One region of the Streptomyces sp. CNZ301 genome, then DNA from elsewhere that is predicted to be linked to it. Evidence: riboswitches for the same ligand, from Rfam matches in the RefSeq annotation. Region 1 holds a riboswitch; each other region holds the start of a gene.
What was found. A riboswitch is a leader RNA that binds a small molecule or an ion and turns the genes downstream of it on or off. The one in region 1 is predicted to bind cobalamin.

Region 1 (4,180 bases):
CGTCGGTGAGTTCCTCGGGGCGGTCCGTGAACCGCACGACGACGCCGGGTTCGGCGGCAAGTGCGTCGACATCGGTGAAGTTCGACATCAACGGCACCGGCACGACCGCGATACGCAGCACGTCGCTGCCGTGCGCCGGGGCCGGCGCGGACTCGCGGACGGTGCCGCGGAGGGACACCCTCAGCCCGTCCTCCTCGTCGATGCCCAGCCCGTGCCGGAAGGGCAGCACGCCCAGTACGGGCCGCCCAGTCAGCCCGTGGAGCATCTCCAGGCCGGGCTCCAGCAGCCTCACGTCGCCGCGGAACTTGTTGACGACGTAGCCCGCGAGCAGTTCCTGGTCCTGGCCCGCCAGCAGCGCCGTCGTGCCGAAGAAGGAGGCGAAGACGCCGCCGCGGTCTATGTCCCCGACGACCACGACGGGCAGGCCGGCGGCCCTGGCCAGGCCCATGTTGACGATGTCGGTGCGGCGAAGGTTGATCTCGGCGGGGCTGCCGGCGCCCTCGCAGATCACCGCGTCGTGCGTGCGCCGCAGCTCGGCTAGGCAGTCCGTGACCGTGTCCAGCAGCCGCTCCTGCCTGCCGGAGTGGTAGCCGCCCGCGCTCATCTCGCCGACAGCCCTGCCGAGCAGCACGACCTGGCTGCTGCTGTCGCTCCCGGGCTTGAGCAGCACGGGATTCATCAGAGCCGTCGGCTCGGTGCGGGCGGCGGCAGCCTGCATGGCCTGCGCACGGCCGATCTCGGCGCCGTCCAGCGTCACGTACGAATTGAGCGACATGTTCTGCGCCTTGAACGGTGCGACCTTCAGGCCCTTGCGCGCCAGCCAGCGGCAGATGCCCGCCGTCACCACGCTCTTGCCCGCGTCTGAGGTCGTGCCCGCGACGAGCAGTCCGCCGCCGCTCCCGCGCGTGTCCCGGCCTCGCACGTGTCCGCCGGCCGTCCCGCCCGGCACGTGTCCGCCGTACTCACCGGCCGCCGTCATCGAGTCCGCCTCTCGGCCCGGCGTTTCCCGTCCGCCCGGCACTTCCTGCCGAGCGCACCGGCCACCGAGGTCACCAGCAGCGCCAGCGCGCCGACCCGCCGCGAGAGACGGACCGCTGCCGCGATGTCATCCGAACGCACGGCGCGGCCGGGGGAGTTGAGAACCGGCCGGTGCTCGATGCGTCCCCCGTAGGTGAGGGTGCCGCCCAGACGTACGCCCAGCGCGCCCGCGAACGCGGCTTCGACAGGGCCCGCGTTGGGGCTGGGATGCCTGTGCGCGTCGGCGCGCCAGGCACGCAGCGCCCCACGCGGCGACGGGCCGGCGAGCGCGGCCAGAGCGGCCGTCAGCCGTGCGCCCGGCCATCCGGCGGCGTCGTCCATGCGGGCTGCCGCCCAGCCGAAGCGCAGGTGACGCGGCGACCGGTGACCGAACATCGCGTCGAGCGTGTTGACCGCGCGGAAGGCGGCCATGCCGGGGGCCCCGGCGACCGCCCCCCACACCAGGGCGCCCACGACGGCGTCCGAGGTGTTCTCCGCCACCGACTCCACGACGGCCCGCGCGATGGCGTCCCGGTCCAGCGCCTGCGGGTCGCGGCCGCACAGATGCGGCAACAGCCGCCTCGCGCCCGCCACATCACCCTTCTCCAGGGCATCGGCGACGGCGAGGGCCTCCCGGCGCAGCCCGGTACCGCCCAGCACGGTCCAGGTCACCGCGGCGTCGACGAGGGTTGAGCCACCCGTGCCGCCGAGGATGCGTGCGGTGCGCGAGAGCGCGGCGACGGCGGAGACGGCGCCGGCGACGCTCAGCGCGGTGTGCAGGGCGCCGGCCCCTCTGTGGTCCCGCCACAGGGCGCGCTCGGCAGCGGCGGCGGCCCGGCCGAAGGCGGCGACCGGGTGCCCGCGACGGGGGTCGCCCAGCAGCGCGTCGCCCAGCTGACCGAGGGCCGCGCTGCAGATGTGGGCGCGATGAGCCCGCACCGTCAGCGTGCCGTCGTCGTGCCTCGGAGGAGCATGCCGGACCCGGTGCGGCCGCGGCGTTGAGCCGGCCCGCGCCGGACGCGGACGTTCACGCCGCCGCGGAGCCGGGCGGGGACGTGCGCGGCAGCGGCAGCCGTCGAGGAGCCGGACGCGGAGACGAACGCGGGCACGGAGACGAACGGGCGCATGGACGCGGGAGAGGCTGGCAAGCCACGCATGACGGAGTCCTCACTCAGGGTCCTCGCCCTGGTTCGACGTGCCGGCGACGAGAGTCTCCTGGCTCCCGGATCGCTGCGTCCCCCGGCCTTCCAGCCCTCGAACGAAGGGGCCGTGGCCGTCGGTTGGGGGTGCACTCCCCGGTGACAGTGGCGGGACCGCGCCGGATTCGCACCGGCTTCCTCTCCTGCCGCCGTTGGGCACTCGGCAGTCCACCACGTACCAGGAGGGGCGTCAACTCGCCCTTGACCTGCGACGGGAGAGTGTGAGCAGGCACACGGGACCCGCGCCGTGGCATGGGGAAGCAGCTGTACGGAGAAGCGGAGAAGGGGTACGGAGCGGTGCTCCGTACCCCTTCCGGTGCCGTTCCGGTGCCGGCGGCTGCTGTCAACGACCTTCCGGCGCCGAGTGGTTCAGGACGCGGCGGTGATGATGTAGATGCCGTACGCGACGGCCGCCGCGCACAGTGCGAAGCACGCGTACGCTCCGGTGCGCCCGAGTACGGACGTGTCACCGCCCTGCGAGCCACCCGCCTTGCCGGCGGACGCACCCACGATGCCGAGTGTGAACACGCCCACCAGGCCGACCGTGGCCACGAGGCTCACGCCGAATACCTCGCCGAGCGCTGCCCAGTCGATGTCCATAGCGTTTCCCTGTCTGCTCTCCGTGCCGGACCGTTCGATCCGCGGTCCGGGCGTCTGGTCCGGTTGTCTGGTTCCGGTTGTGACTGCTTGTCGTCGTGATGGCTCGCCGGGTCCGGCGCCGGTGCGTTGCCGAGTCCGCGGAACACACCGGCGGCCGGTCTAGCCGAGCGTGGAGGCCGCTTTCCTGGACTCCGTCTCGGCTTGCGGAGCCGGACTCGCCGTGCCGGCGCCCTCGGGGGTCCTCGCCGGGTCCCCGTTGCTGTCGGCCGTGGCGTGGACCGTGGCGGCCGCGGGCGGCGGCGCGACGGCATCCAGCGCGGCCGTGACGGCACCGGCCGGCTTGGGTCCGGAAGTCCCCGGCAGGGACACGTCGTTGACGTTCGTGTGGTCGACGGGCTGACGGCGCGAGAGCAGCCAGATGCCGCCGCTGATGGCGAGCGCGAGGACCGCCACCGTCGTGACGCCCCAGTCGCCCTGCTGTGCCAGTACCGCCGCCCCGGCGGCGACGAGTGCGGCGGCCGGCAGGGTCAGCCCCCAGCCCGCCACCATGCGGGCCGCCGTCGACCAGCGCACGACGCCGCCCTTGCGGCCGACTCCCGAGCCCATGATGGCGCCGGAGCACACGTGCGTCGTGGAGAGGGAGAAGCCGATGTGGGAGGAGGCGAGGATCGTGACCGCGGCGGAGGTCTGCGCGGCGAATCCCTGCGGAGGCTTGATGTCGGTGATGCCGTTGCCCATGGTGCGGATGATCCGCCAGCCGCCCAGGTAGGTACCGAGGGCGATGGCCAGGCCGGCCGAGACGATCACCCAGGTCGGCGGGTCCGACTGCGGGGCGATCACTCCGCCGGTGATCAGGGCGAGGGTGATGACACCCATGGTCTTCTGCGCGTCGTTGGTGCCGTGCGCCAGGGAGACCAGCCCGGCGGAGGTGATCTGCCCCGCGCGGTAGCCCTTGGCGGTGTGCTGCTCGTCGGCGTTGCGTGCCGCCCGGTAGGTCAGCCGCGTGGCGAAGAGAGCGGCGAGGCCGGCGACGAGCGGAGCGGCGATGGCAGGGATGAGCACCTTCATCACCACGGTGCCGCCGTTGACGGCGCCGATGCCGGCGGAGGCCACGGTGGCACCGAGGAGGCCGCCCATCAGCGCGTGGGAGGAACTTGAGGGAAGCCCGGCGAGCCAGGTCAGCAGATTCCAGATGATCGCTCCGACCAGCCCCGCGAAGATCACTTCGGGCCGGATGCCGGAGCCTTCATCGATGATTCCCGATGAGATGGTCTTGGCGACCTCGACGGACAGGAACGCCCCTACGAGGTTGAGGACCGCTGACATCGCCACCGCTGTCTTGGGCTTGAGTGCCCCGGTGGAGA
Region 2 (4,180 bases), 380 kb from region 1:
ATCGGGTAACGGCCTTCCCGTCCAGAAGGCGAGGTTCCCTGTCGTTGCGCCGGCCCGGTGAAGGACACCGGCGCAACGGTGGGGAGCCTCGCCTGTTCCATGCGGTGCGCCGGGCAAGTGCCGCCCGAGCGCGTGGTGATGTTCCTCGCCGGTCACTCCGCCCCGGCGACCTCGAACTTCAGCGAGCGGATGCGGTTGTCGAAGCTGGAGGGCACCAGCTCCGGCAGGCCCGCGGCCCGCATGGCGACGGAGTCGGTGAGCAGAACCCTGAAGAGCGCCTTGAGTTCCTGCCGGGCGAGGTGCGCGCCGAGGCAGTGGTGAGGCCCGCCGCCGCCGTAGCCGAGGTGGGGGTTGGGGTCGCGGGTGATGTCGAAGGTGCCGGGGTCGGTGAAGACCGCCTCGTCGCGGTTGGCGGAGGCGTAGTACATCGCCACCGTCTCGCCCTTGCGGAGTGTGCGGCCGCCCATGACGTGATCGGTGCGCAGCGTGCGGCGGAACTGGATGATCGGCGTCGAGCACCGCACGATCTCCTCCACGGCGGTGTCCGCGTACTTCTCGAAGTCGCTCTCCCACAGCTCACGTTGTTCCGGGTTCTCACTGAGCAGAGAGAGTCCGTGTGAGATCGCGTTGCGGGTGGTCTCCACTCCGGCGACCATCAACAAGGTGAAGAACGCACCGAGTTGGCGGTTGCCCAGGCACTGTCCGTCGACGTCGGTGGTGACGAGCGCGGAGACGAGGTCGCCGGTGGGGTGACGCCGGCGCTCCCGCGCGAGCATGGCGATCATGACGTGCATGCGGGCCAGAGCCCGCAGACCCTTGCCGGGAATGCGGAATTTCGCTCCTGCTCCGCGCCGTACGCCGATGTTCTCCGAGGCGTCGTTGAGCTGGGCGAGGATACGCGGCCGGTGCTTCTGCGGGATGCCCATCATGTTGCACACGACCTCGCAGGGCACGAGGGAGGCCACGGCCGTCACGAACTCCCGGGAGGGCTGCCGCACCGCGTTCCCGACGACGGTCGCGACGACCTCCTCGATGTCCTTCTCGGCGCCCGCCAGCAGCCGCGGGCTGAACGCCCGGGAGATGATCTTCCGCAGCTTGGCGTGGTCGCGGCCGTCCACGTTGACCATGGACTCCCCGAAGAGGGCCTTCACCCACGGCGCGGGATGCGGCGTCGTGACCCCCGGGGCGCTCCCGAACACGGCGGCGTTGCGGCTGGCCTCCTGCACGTGCTCGTGCCTGACGAGAGCGTAGAACCCCGGCTGCTGCCGCTTGCGCAGGGCGTGCTGGGGATGTGCGAAGTACGTGGGCGTCTCCCGCTCGCGCAGCACGGCGAACGCCTGGTGCCGCTGCTCGTGCGGCAGTTGCCAGAACCGCGGGTCGGCGAGGTTCGTCTGCGGCGGCAGGCCTGCCGCCTCGAAGGCTTCGGCCGCCTCCGAGGCCTCGGTCCCGTCCGTGGCGGCCGCGGGGGAGGGGACGTGCGGTGCGGCCGCGGCCCCTGCCGAGGACGCGGACGCGGTGTGGGGTGGCATGGTCATCGTCTCCAGTCGTCGTGGAACGGGCCGCCCCGTCCGGCCTGCGCACCGGCGGGCGGTGAGTCTCCGGCAGCAGCTTGGGACCGGTGGCCCGCTCCACGCCGTGCGCCACACCGCCGCGACCCGGACGGCCCTGCGCTCCGTCCGTGTGGAGCGGCTCTTCACCGGCACGGCCGGCGCGCGCCGCGAGGGGCCGCCCACGCTGTTCACCCGTGGCTCGCGCCCGGGACCCCGCGTGACTTCGCTCCCGCCCGTAGTGGCCCGTCGCGGTGCGTTCTGCCGCCCACGCCCCCCGGAACACCTCCCGGCCGGGCAAACCGCTCCGGCGCATGAGGTCCCCCTCACCCCGGTGGCCTTTGCCGGCGCCGTACCTCCTCGTACGCTGGAGACGCAGTCGGTTCGGCCTGTCCGCCAGACAGGTACGTCGCAAGAGGGAATCCGGTGAGACTCCGGAACTGCCCCGCAGCGGTGAGTGGGAACGAAAGCCGTCACACGCACTGGGTCCGAGCGGACCCGGGAAGCGACGGCCGGTAGGAGCCCGTCCGTGGATCACGGACGCGGTGTGCCCGCGAGTCCGAAGACCTGCCACTGCCCGCGTGCGCGCCTCGTACGCGGCGATCTCGGTGACCTCGAGGGCGGGTCGGCGGTACAGGTGAGCAGCACGCGGTGAGCGCGCGTGCCGCCGCGTCGCCTCTCCTCCTCGCCCCGTGCCTCTCGGGTCACCGGCGAGACTCGCGAAGGAGAGTTGAGTGACACCGAAATCCCAAGGTGCGGCGTCGAGGACGTCCACGAAGCCCCGCGCCACCGTCCACGGGTATCCACGGCAGGGCCCCGGCCGTGAGCTGAAGAAGGCCGTCGAGGGCTACTGGAAGGGCCGCGTCACCGCCGACGCCCTGCGGGAGACCGCCGCGGGGCTGCGCCGCGGCAACTGGCGGCAGCTGAGGGAAGCCGGCGTGCGTGAAGTGCCCACCGGCGACTTCTCCCTCTACGACCATGTGCTGGACACGACCGTCATGGTCGGTGCAGTCCCCGAACGCCACCGCGACGCCGTGGAGGCGGACGCGCTGGACGGCTACTTCGCCATGGCGCGCGGTACCCAGGACGTCGCGCCGCTGGAGATGACGAAGTGGTTCGACACCAATTACCACTATCTCGTACCGGAGTTGGGGCCGGACACCGTCTTCGCCGCGAACTCGGCGAAGCAGACCGGCGAGCTGTCCGAGGCCGTCGCCCAGGGGCATGAGGCCAGGCCCGTCCTCGTCGGCCCCGTCACGTACCTGCTGCTCGCGAAGCCCGCGCCCGGCGTGGCCCCGGACTTCGAACCCCTGACGCTGCTGGACCGGCTCCTGCCGGTGTACGCCGAGGTGCTCGCCGACCTCCGCGCGGCCGGGGCGCGCTGGGTTCAGCTCGACGAGCCGGCGCTGGTGGCGGACCGCACGCCCGCCGAACTGAACGCCGCGGCACGCGCCTACCGGGAGCTGGGCGGGCTCACCGACCGGCCCGCGCTGCTGGTGGGCTCCTGCTTCGACCGGCTGGGGGACGCGCTGCCCGTACTCGCCAGGGCGCCCGTCGAGGGGCTGGCGGTGGACTTCACCGGTCCCGCCGCCGCGAACCTGGAGGACCTGGCGCGCGCCGGCGGGCTGCCCGGCAAGCGGCTCGTCGCGGGAGTCGTCGACGGACGGAACGTGTGGATCAACGACCTGAAGAAGTCGCTGTCCACACTGGCCTCGCTGCTGGGCTTCGCCGACCGCGTCGACGTGGCGCCGTCCTGCTCGCTGCTGCACGTGCCGCTCGACGCGGCGGCAGAGCGCGGCGTCGACCCGCAGGTCGCCCGCTGGCTCGCCTTCGCCCGGCAGAAAGTGGAGGAAGCCGTCGCCCTCGCGACGGGACTGCGCGAGGGAACCGACGTCATCGCGGGACTGCTGCACGCCAACTCCTCGGCTCTCGCCTCCCGTTCGTCGGCCGCGCTCACCCGCGACCCCGCCGTGCGGGCCCGCACCGAAGCCGTCACCGACGCCGACGCGCGCCGCACCGCGCCCTACCCGGAGCGGGCAGCGGCGCAGCGGGCACGGCTGAAGCTGCCGATGCTTCCGGCGACCACCATCGGCTCGTTCCCGCAGACCGGTGAACTGCGCTCCGCGCGCGCCGACTTGAGGGCCGGACGGCTCGACGCGGAAGGCTACGACAGGCGGATCGCCGCCGAGATCCGCGAAGTCCTCGCCTTCCAGGAACAAGCGGGACTGGATGTGCTCGTGCACGGCGAGCCCGAACGCAACGACATGGTCCAGTACTTCGCGGAACGGCTGAACGGCTACGTCGCGACGCAGCACGGCTGGGTCCAGTCCTACGGCACCCGCTACGTGCGTCCCCCGATCCTCGCGGGTGACGTGTCACGTCCCGCGCCGATGACGGTGGAGTGGACGCGCTACGCCCAGTCGCAGACCGCACGGCCCGTCAAGGGCATGCTGACCGGCCCCGTCACGATGCTCGCGTGGTCCTTCGTGCGTGACGACCAGCCGCAGGCCGAGACCGCACGCCAAGTGGCCCTCGCCCTGCGCGACGAGGTCGCCGACCTGGAGGCCTCGGGCACCGCCGTCATCCAGGTCGACGAGCCTGCGCTGCGCGAGACGCTGCCCCTGCGGGCGCAG
Region 3 (4,180 bases), 1.8 Mb from region 1:
GATGTGTCGTGGCGCGGTTGCGCGAGTGGGGTGCTCATGAAGACGTCTGCACAGACGCGGAGTTAGTGATCTCCGAACTCTTCACCAATGCCGTGCTCCACACCGACAGCGTGGAGATCGGCTACGGACTGCGCGTGACGGGGATGCAACTGCGTGTCGAGGTCGCAGACGAAGGGTGCCGGTCGAAGGAACAGCGCCTGCGGTCTGCCGCGTCCGAAGAGGAGAGCGGGCGCGGGCTGCTACTGGTCAAGGCCTTCTCGGAAACATGGGGAGTCCGGGCCCGTGAGAATGGTCAAGGCAGCGTGACATGGGCCGACCTCCCATATCGACCTGCGTCCGGAGGGATTCCACAGCCCCATCCGGACCGCCACACCAGATGAGGACGCCAATCCCCTGGCAGAGGTGGCAAGTTGGAGTTGCTGAGCTTCACCGCGAGATGTCGCCGACAACGATGAGGCCGGCTTCGACTTGCTGCGAACGTCGGCTGCGGTACGACGACACCACACAAGGGTCCTCAGCAGCTGCCCGGTTGGTCACAGAAGAGTCGCCCCTGTCCGCATCCCCGCCACGCCGGCTCCTTGCCTGAGCGAGACCCGGCGGGGCTCTCCGAGGGGAGATCCCCGGGCAGCGCGTAGTTCGTTGCCGAGCCTATGGAACGGCCTTTTACGTAGCCCCTTCCGTTGGATTCGGCGGACACGACGGAAACCCAGCACTACGCTGCGGCTGTGATTTTTTGCCACGGTCCTGCCAGCCGGGTGCTGTGGTGAACACCCCTTCCATCACCAGGTCAACGGCAGTGAGGGAGCGATGAAGGGTGTTTGAGAGGACCAGAGGGACCTATGTGGTCAACTCGTCGTCGATCGGGGATGTGGCGCCGCGTGAGCGCGCCGACTTCTGGACCGATCACGTCTCGTCCGTCCACTGTCGGATGGACCTGAGGTTCCCGCACGGCGACTCCTTCCGTGCCGGGACGATCCGCCAGCAGACGGATACCTATCAGCTCGCGAAGTGCTGGTCGGACAAGCTCGGATACCTCCGGACCCCGCAGCAGGTACGTCAGCACCCGGATGAGGACTACCGGTTCGTGATCATGCTCTCCGGGAGGGCTGTGCACCGTCAGGACGGCGAGGAAGCAGAGATGGTGCCCGGGACCGCGGGCCTGATCCCGGTGAACGGGTCGTACCAGACTCTCTACGATCGTTACGAGGGACTCAGCATGACCATCCCTGCTCACGAGGTGGACAGCCGGCTGAACCGGAAATCCCCGGTGACCGCGGGGCTTGACCTGGCATCAGGCCTGGGCCGCGTGGTCGGGGACATGGTGACCAGCCTGCACGAGGAACGGGACACCCTCACCACCAGCCAGTTCGATGCGGTGTCCGACCGGATCGTCGAGCTGTTGTGCATGCTTGTCGCGGGCGATGACCGCCCGGATGCGCCGGAGCATCTGGCCGAGGTGGAGGCCATGGTGCGCCGCCATGTGCGCGAGCACGCGGGCGACCCGGGTCTGAACGGCCAAGCGATGGCACGTGCGTTGGGATGGTCACTGCGGCAGATTCAGCTGGCACTGCAGCGCGCCGGCACCACGCCCCGTGAGCTGATCCGCGAGGAGCGCCTCAGGCTGATACGGGAACGCCTGCAGAACCCCGCCTATCAGCACGTGAGCATCACGGACCTGGCGTACGCGTCGGGATTCTCCTCTCCGAGCGCACTCAGCACTGCGTTCCGGAAGCGCTTCGGGATAAGCCCGCGCGAAATGCGGCATGAGGGGGACACTGACACCGCAGACGCTCAGAGGCCGTGCGGACAGGGCTAGATGACTGGGTATCAACAGTCCCAACTCCGATGACCGCGCAGCCGTCCCCCGGGCGCAGGGCGCATACACGGGGCCGCAGCAGCGGCGCGTGCCCGTCCACGACCGAGAGGCCTGAAGGCGCGACGTACTCGTCTGCCCGGAAGCGCCCTCCGGGATCAGGTCAGCAGGTCGTCGGGACTCAGCGTCGCGGCTTCAGCGCGGAGGTGACGTCTGTCGAGCACCCCTCTCCCTCGCTGCTGCGCATCGCTTGCCGCAGCCCTTCGTTGAAGTCTGGGACCAGCCGGGCCTCGCCCCTCGCAGCGGTTGCCATGGGGGACGCGAGCACGCTGGGACTGATGGCGCCCCTCGGGGGTGGGCAGCACCTGGATGGAATGATGGCCGATGTCATGGCGACGGCGGTCCGAGGAAGCCGGTGTGAATCCGGCGCGGTCCCGCCACTGTGATCGGCGAGCGGATCCCCGACAGGCCACTGCCCGAGGCGGGTGGGAAGGCCGGGACGAGCCTTGACCCGAGAGCCAGGAGACTCACGCCGTCGCCACCTCGACGTACCGGGGCGGACCTCCCCGGAGAGAGGAAGGGTTCGACGTGCCCGAGGCATCGGTCGACGAGACATCCGACGAAGCGGAGGCAGCGGAGACGGCCGGCCCTGCTCCGTGCCGGATAGTCGTGTGCCGGGACTGCTGCTGCGGCAGTCCCAAGGTGACCGGTCTGGATCACGCGGCGCAGACGGCTCGCCTGCGGGAGGAGGCACCTGTTCGCGTGTCCGACTGCCTGGACGTATGTGACCAGGCCAACGTCATCGTCGTACAGCCTTCCGCCGACGGCCGTGCCGCCGGCGCCCGACCCGTCTGGCTGGGGCTGGTCAACAGCCTGGACGCGACCGAGGACGTCACGGCCTGGGTGCGGGTGGGCGGTCCGGGCGTCGCTCCGCGGCCGGAGATCCTTGACCTGCACCTCATCACGCCGCCGCGACGGGTGCTTGCCGGGGATCGCCGCGCTGCGTCGCCGATCCGTGACCAGGGGCCGTGAGGCAGCCCTCGTTCGCCGCCGCGGAGACACTTCAGGTGCGGTGGAGTGCAGCCAGGCTGATCGGCGTCGCAGCGGTCGCTGAGACGTCCACGCCCTGAACGAGCGCACTACGGTCCTGGACGGTTCTCGTGCGGAGGTGCCGGAACGAGGCAGCGCCGATGACCTCGGCGTCTACCGGTAGAGGTCGGTGGCGAGAGCGATGGCGGTGTGGGCGGCCGGGTGGGTGTCGTGGGTGCGCCAGATGAGGTGGACGGGGACGGGCGCGGCGTCGCGCAGGGGGCGGTAGGTGATGCCGTCGCGGCGGTATTGAGCGGCGGTCGCCTGGGGGGTGATACCGACGCAGCGACCGGTCGCGATGGCGGCGAGCCAGTCGTCGATGTCGTGGGTGTACTCGATGGCTGGCTGAACGTCTCCGGGCCAGAGGTCCAGGGTGGTCGTCCCTGTGCGGCGGTCGATCGCGAGTGTCCGGCCGAAGAGTTCGTCCAGACGGATGCTGCGACGGCGGGCCCAAGGGTCGTCGGATGCCAACGCAACGCACCGGGCCTCGTGGCCGACCAGCGCGTATGACCACGGGGTGAGGTCCAGCGGGGCGCGGACGACGGCGAGGTCGCACCGTCCTTCGGCGAGGCCGCCGGTGGGGCTGTTGTGCCGGACCAGACGCAGTTCGGTCTCGGGGTGCTGTTCGTGCCAGCGGCGCTGGAATTCGGTGGTGTGGCGGCCGAATGCGGACCAGGCGTGGCCGATGTGGAGGCGGGTGTGGCCGGTGGTGGCTTCGCGGACGAGTTCGTCGGCGCCGGCGAGGAGGGCGCGCGCACGGGCCAGGACCCGCACACCCGTGGTGGTGGGGGCGACGGAGCGGCTGGTGCGGTGCAGCAACCGCACTCCGAGCACGCTTTCCAGAGCGGTGAGGGTCCGTGAAACGGCGGCTTGGGAGATGCCGAGTTCATGGGCGGCGTCCGTGAAGCTGCCGGTGTCGATGATGGTGATCAGGCAGCGCAGGTGTCTCAGCTCCAGCGCGCCGACCGTCTTCCGGGCGTCATCCATGCGTCCAGCGTATAGACGGGGCAGCGAATGCATTTTGCGTATGCCGCCTTGCGTCCCATCGTGTGGGCATGAAGCCTGCGTCCTCTGCTGTATCCGTCGCCCCGACTCCCGCCGCATCGCAGGCCGCGGACGTGCGCGGTCCCGGCCGTCCGGGGCGCTGGGGTGGGATGGCGCTGATGCTGGGCAGCGGACTGTCCAACCAGAGCGGAGCGGCCGTCGCGGCGCTGGGCTTCCCCGTGCTCGGGCCGGTCGGAGTGGTGGCGGTGCGCCAGTGGGTGGCCGCCGCCGTGC
Region 4 (4,180 bases), 2.0 Mb from region 1:
CCGTCGGCCGGGGACGGCGGGGGGCGTCCCCGTCTCCGTCTCGGTGTTCGTGCTTGTGCGGGTGCCGGTGCCGGTACCGGTGCCGCCCGCGGCGCGGGCGATGCGCGTCGCCGGGCGCGACCGCAGGTAGTACGTGGTCTTGATGCCGCTCTTCCAGGCGTAGGCGTACATCGAGCTGAGCTTGCCGATCGTCGGCGCCGCCATGAACAGGTTCAGCGACTGGCTCTGGTCGAGGTAGGGAGTGCGGGCGGCGGCCATGTCGATCAGGGAACGCTGCGGCAGCTCCCAGGCCGTGCGGAAGAGCCGGCGGACGTCCTCCGGAATCCGCTGGATGTCCTGCACCGAGCCGCTGGACTCGCGCAGTTCCTCACGGGTGCGCTCGTCCCACAGCCCGAGCCGCTTCAACTCCGCGACCAGATAGGCGTTCACCTGCAGGAACTCCCCGCTGAGCGTCTCGCGCTTGAAGAGGTTGGAGACCTGGGGCTCGATGCATTCGTACACGCCGGCGATCGCCGCGATGGTGGCGGTCGGCGCGACGGCGAGGAGCAGCGCGTTGCGCATCCCGGTCCGGGCGATGCGGCTGCGCAGCGCGGACCAGCGCTCCGGCCAGGTCTGCTCGGTGTGCGGATAGTGGTCGGGATGCAGCACGCCGCGCGCCGTACGTGTCTCGTGCCAGGCGGGCAGCGGCCCGTGCCGCTCGGCGAGGTCCGCGCTGGTCTCGTAGGCCGCGAGCATGATCCGTTCGGAGATCCGGGTGGACAGCTCGCGCGCCGCTTCGGAGTCGAAGGGCAGCCTCATCCGGAAGAAGACGTCCTGGAGGCCCATCACGCCCAGACCGACGGGCCGCCAGCGGGAGTTGGAGCGCTCCGCCTGATCCGTCGGGTAGAAGTTGATGTCCACGACGCGGTCGAGGAACGTCACCGCCGTACGGACGGTGGCGTCCAGGCGTTCCCAGTCGATCTCGCCGGAACCGGACTCGCTCAGGTGCGCGGCCAGGTTGACGGACCCCAGGTTGCAGACGGCCGTCTCGCCGTCGTCGGTGACCTCCAGGATCTCCGTGCACAGGTTCGAGGAGTGCACGATGCGGCCCGGCCCGGCGGTCTGGTTGGCGGTGCGGTTGGAGGTGTCCTTGAACGTCATCCAGCCGTTCCCCGTCTGCGCCAGGGTGCGCATCATGCGCGCATACAGCTGACGGGCGGGCACCTGCCGCACGGCGAGGCCCGCCGCCTCGGCTTCGCGGTAGGCGGCGTCGAACTCCTCGCCCCACAGGTCGGTGAGCCGCGGCACGTCGGCCGGCGAGAAGAGCGACCAGTCGGTGTCGGCCTCCACGCGCCGCATGAACTCGTCCGGAATCCAGTGCGCGAGGTTGAGGTTGTGCGTGCGCCGGGCCTCCTCGCCCGTGTTGTCGCGGAGCTCCAGGAACTCCTCGATGTCCGCGTGCCACGTCTCCAGGTAGACGCAGGCGGCCCCCTTGCGCCTGCCGCCCTGGTTCACGGCGGCGACGGAGGAGTCCAGGGTGCGCAGGAACGGCACGATGCCGCCGGAGTGCCCGTTGGTGCCGCGGATCAGCGAACCGCGTGCACGGATGCGGGAGTAGGGCAGCCCGATGCCGCCCGCGTGCTTGGACAGCCGTGCGACCTGCTGGTAGCGCTCGTAGATCGAGTCGAGTTCGTCCTTCGGCGAGTCCAGCAGGTAGCAGGAGGACATCTGGGCGTGCCGCGTACCGGAGTTGAAGAGCGTGGGGGAGGACGGCAGATAGGCGAGCGAACTCGTCAGCGCGTAGAGCTCCGCCACTTCGTCGGCAGCCCGCGCCGACTCGTCCGCGGCCAGGCCGCAGGCCACGCGGAGCAGGAAGTGCTGCGGTGTCTCGATCACCTGCCGGCTTGTGGGGTGGCGCAGCAGATAGCGCGAGTGAACCGTGCGGAGCCCGAAGTAGCCGAAGCGGTCGTCCGCCCCGCCCGCGACCGCGTCCTCGGCCAGCGCGTCCAGGCGCTCGGCGTGCGCCCGTACGAACTCGGCCGTACGGTCGGCGATCAGGCCCTCGCGGTGCCCCGTCGCGACGGAGGAGGAGAAGGACACCGCGCCCTGGCCGCGGGCCTCGTCGCGGATGGCGAGGGTGAGCAGCCGGGCCGCGAGATGCGAGTACGCGGGCTCCTCGCCGACGAGCCCGGCCGCCTCCTCGGCGGCGAGCGCCCGCAACTCGGCTTCGCCGGCGCCCTGCCGCCCTCCGCGCAGCACCGCCTCGGCGACCCGCACGGCCTCGGTGCCCGGCAGGTCGGCGGTCAGCTCGGTCAGGGTGCGCAGCAGTGCGCCGTCGTCGGCCGGTGGCGGCGCCTGCCGGGGCGTGGCTGCGGGCGCGCTCCGGGCCGTGGCTCGTGGTGCGGGTGCGATGGTCACGGGATGTGCTCTCCCTCGCTCGGATCAGGTACCGGGTCACCGGGAGAGCGCACAAGCGGGCGCACAAAGGTGTGCCGCATCGGCGACGCGGCAGTCCTCGCGGCGTCCACCGGCCCAACCCTCGGGACCCGGACGTCTTTCGACGCGACCAGCAGGTACTCGGACTCGCGACGACGGCCCATCGCAGCTCATGCCGGAAGAGAGCAACCGGGCAGAGCAGAGCAGCACATCGCACACCGTTGCGGGACAGTTCCGGATTCGCACCGGATTCCCCTGCGCGGCAGCGAGCACGAGCATACATCTAGTAGCGGGATGCGCTACTCGCCCCCACATGTTGTGCCGGGGGAGTCGCGGATCACAATTCCAGGCTGAAGGCCTGCAGCCACATCCTCGGATAGGGCTGCCAGTCCCTCTCCGGCGCGCGGACGAACCCCAGGCGCCCGTACAGCCGGTGCGCCGTCGTCATCCGCTCATGGCTGCACAGCACGAGCCGCTCCAGCCCCAACTCGCGGGCCCGGCCGACGCATGCCCGCACCAGCGCCTCGCCGGCGCCACGCCCGCGCCCCTCGGGCCGTACGGCGAGCATCCTGAACTCGCCCTCGCCGGTGCGGGCCAGGTCCGCGTACTCCCCGCCGTTCCCGACGAAGGCGACCGCGCCGAGCACCGATTCCGAGGCGGTGTCGAGTGCGACGAGCACCTCCGTGTGGTGTGCCCGGCGCCGTGCGGCGCGCAGCACCGCCAGATACGGGTCGTCCTCACCGAAGTCCAGCAGCCCGTCCTCGAGATAGGCCCGCGCCGTCAGCTCGCCGACGTCCTCCAGTTCCTCGTCCCGCGCCGCTCTGATGGTGATGTCCATGGAGCGAGCATGCCGCACCCCACTGACAACGGGTCTGTCAGTGGGGTGCGGCGGACCTGTCCTCGGCTGGTCGACGGGCTCAGGAGGCGGCTGTCGGCGAGGGCAGTTCCTCCTTGACGCCCGGGTCCCCGGCGTCCGCCGTGTAGTCGGACGGCTGCGTCTCGTCGACGCCTTCCGGGGCCTTCACGGCCCGCAGCACGAACGTGAGCGCGACGGTGACAACCGCGTTGAGCACGAAGGCGGTCAGGCCGATGTACCCCATCTCCCCGATGCCCGGGATGATGTCGTTGGGGCCGCCGAAGTGCTTCTGCACCGGCGACGAGACGCCGTACGCCGTGATCGTGCCGTAGAGCATGCCGACGGCCCAGCCCGCCAGCAGCGCCCACCGGTGGAACCAGCGCGTGAAGAGGCCGCCGACGAGCGCCGGGAACGTCTGGAGGATCCAGATGCCGCCCAGCAGCTGGAAGTTGATCGCCACCGTCTTGTCCATGCCGAGCACGAACACCAGGGCGCCGACCTTCACAAGCAGCGAGGTGATCTTGGAGACCTTGGTCTCCTCCTCCGGTGTCGCATCGGGCCGGAGGAAGTCCTTGTAGATGTTCCTGGTGAACAGGTTGGCGGCAGCGATCGACATGATGGCCGCCGGTACGAGCGCACCGATGCCGATGGCGGCGAACGCGACGCCCGCGAACCAGTCCGGGAACATGTTCTCGAAGAGCTGCGGAATCGCCAGCTGCCCGTTCTCGACCTTGATCCCGGCGGCGATCGCCATGAAGCCCAGCAGCGCGAGCATGCCCAGCATCAGCGAGTACAGCGGCAGGATCGTGGTGTTCCGGCGGATCACGTTGCGGCTGCCGCTGGAGAGCGTCGCCGTGACCGAGTGCGGATACATGAAGAGCGCGAGCGCGGACCCGAACGCCAGCGTCG

Region 2: another riboswitch for cobalamin. It lies ahead of metE (5-methyltetrahydropteroyltriglutamate--homocysteine S-methyltransferase); the one in region 1 lies ahead of EV375_RS04540 (hypothetical protein).
Region 3: another riboswitch for cobalamin. It lies ahead of EV375_RS12075 ((2Fe-2S) ferredoxin domain-containing protein); the one in region 1 lies ahead of EV375_RS04540 (hypothetical protein).
Region 4: another riboswitch for cobalamin. It lies ahead of EV375_RS12800 (ribonucleoside-diphosphate reductase subunit alpha); the one in region 1 lies ahead of EV375_RS04540 (hypothetical protein).

What each region holds. Positions count from the first base shown of each region.
Region 1 covers NZ_SHLG01000001.1:995,247-999,426, reverse strand. Annotated here, with positions in the region: gene EV375_RS04550 (cobyric acid synthase) at 1-979, opposite strand, end outside; gene EV375_RS04545 (cobalamin biosynthesis protein) at 976-1,956, opposite strand; gene EV375_RS04540 (hypothetical protein) at 1,959-2,174, opposite strand; cobalamin riboswitch at 2,227-2,356, opposite strand; gene EV375_RS04535 (hypothetical protein) at 2,586-2,816, opposite strand; gene EV375_RS04530 (inorganic phosphate transporter) at 2,976-4,180, opposite strand, start outside.
Region 2 covers NZ_SHLG01000001.1:1,379,622-1,383,801, reverse strand. Annotated here, with positions in the region: gene EV375_RS06235 (cytochrome P450 family protein) at 153-1,529, opposite strand; cobalamin riboswitch at 1,929-2,119, shown strand; gene metE (5-methyltetrahydropteroyltriglutamate--homocysteine S-methyltransferase) at 2,282-4,180, shown strand, end outside.
Region 3 covers NZ_SHLG01000001.1:2,818,574-2,822,753, reverse strand. Annotated here, with positions in the region: gene EV375_RS12085 (ATP-binding protein) at 1-380, shown strand, start outside; gene EV375_RS12080 (AraC family transcriptional regulator) at 815-1,816, shown strand; cobalamin riboswitch at 2,175-2,364, shown strand; gene EV375_RS12075 ((2Fe-2S) ferredoxin domain-containing protein) at 2,402-2,845, shown strand; gene EV375_RS12070 (LysR family transcriptional regulator) at 3,017-3,889, opposite strand; gene EV375_RS12065 (EamA family transporter) at 4,057-4,180, shown strand, end outside.
Region 4 covers NZ_SHLG01000001.1:2,999,486-3,003,665, reverse strand. Annotated here, with positions in the region: gene EV375_RS12800 (ribonucleoside-diphosphate reductase subunit alpha) at 1-2,397, opposite strand, end outside; cobalamin riboswitch at 2,531-2,715, opposite strand; gene EV375_RS12795 (GNAT family N-acetyltransferase) at 2,753-3,253, opposite strand; gene mctP (monocarboxylate uptake permease MctP) at 3,333-4,180, opposite strand, start outside.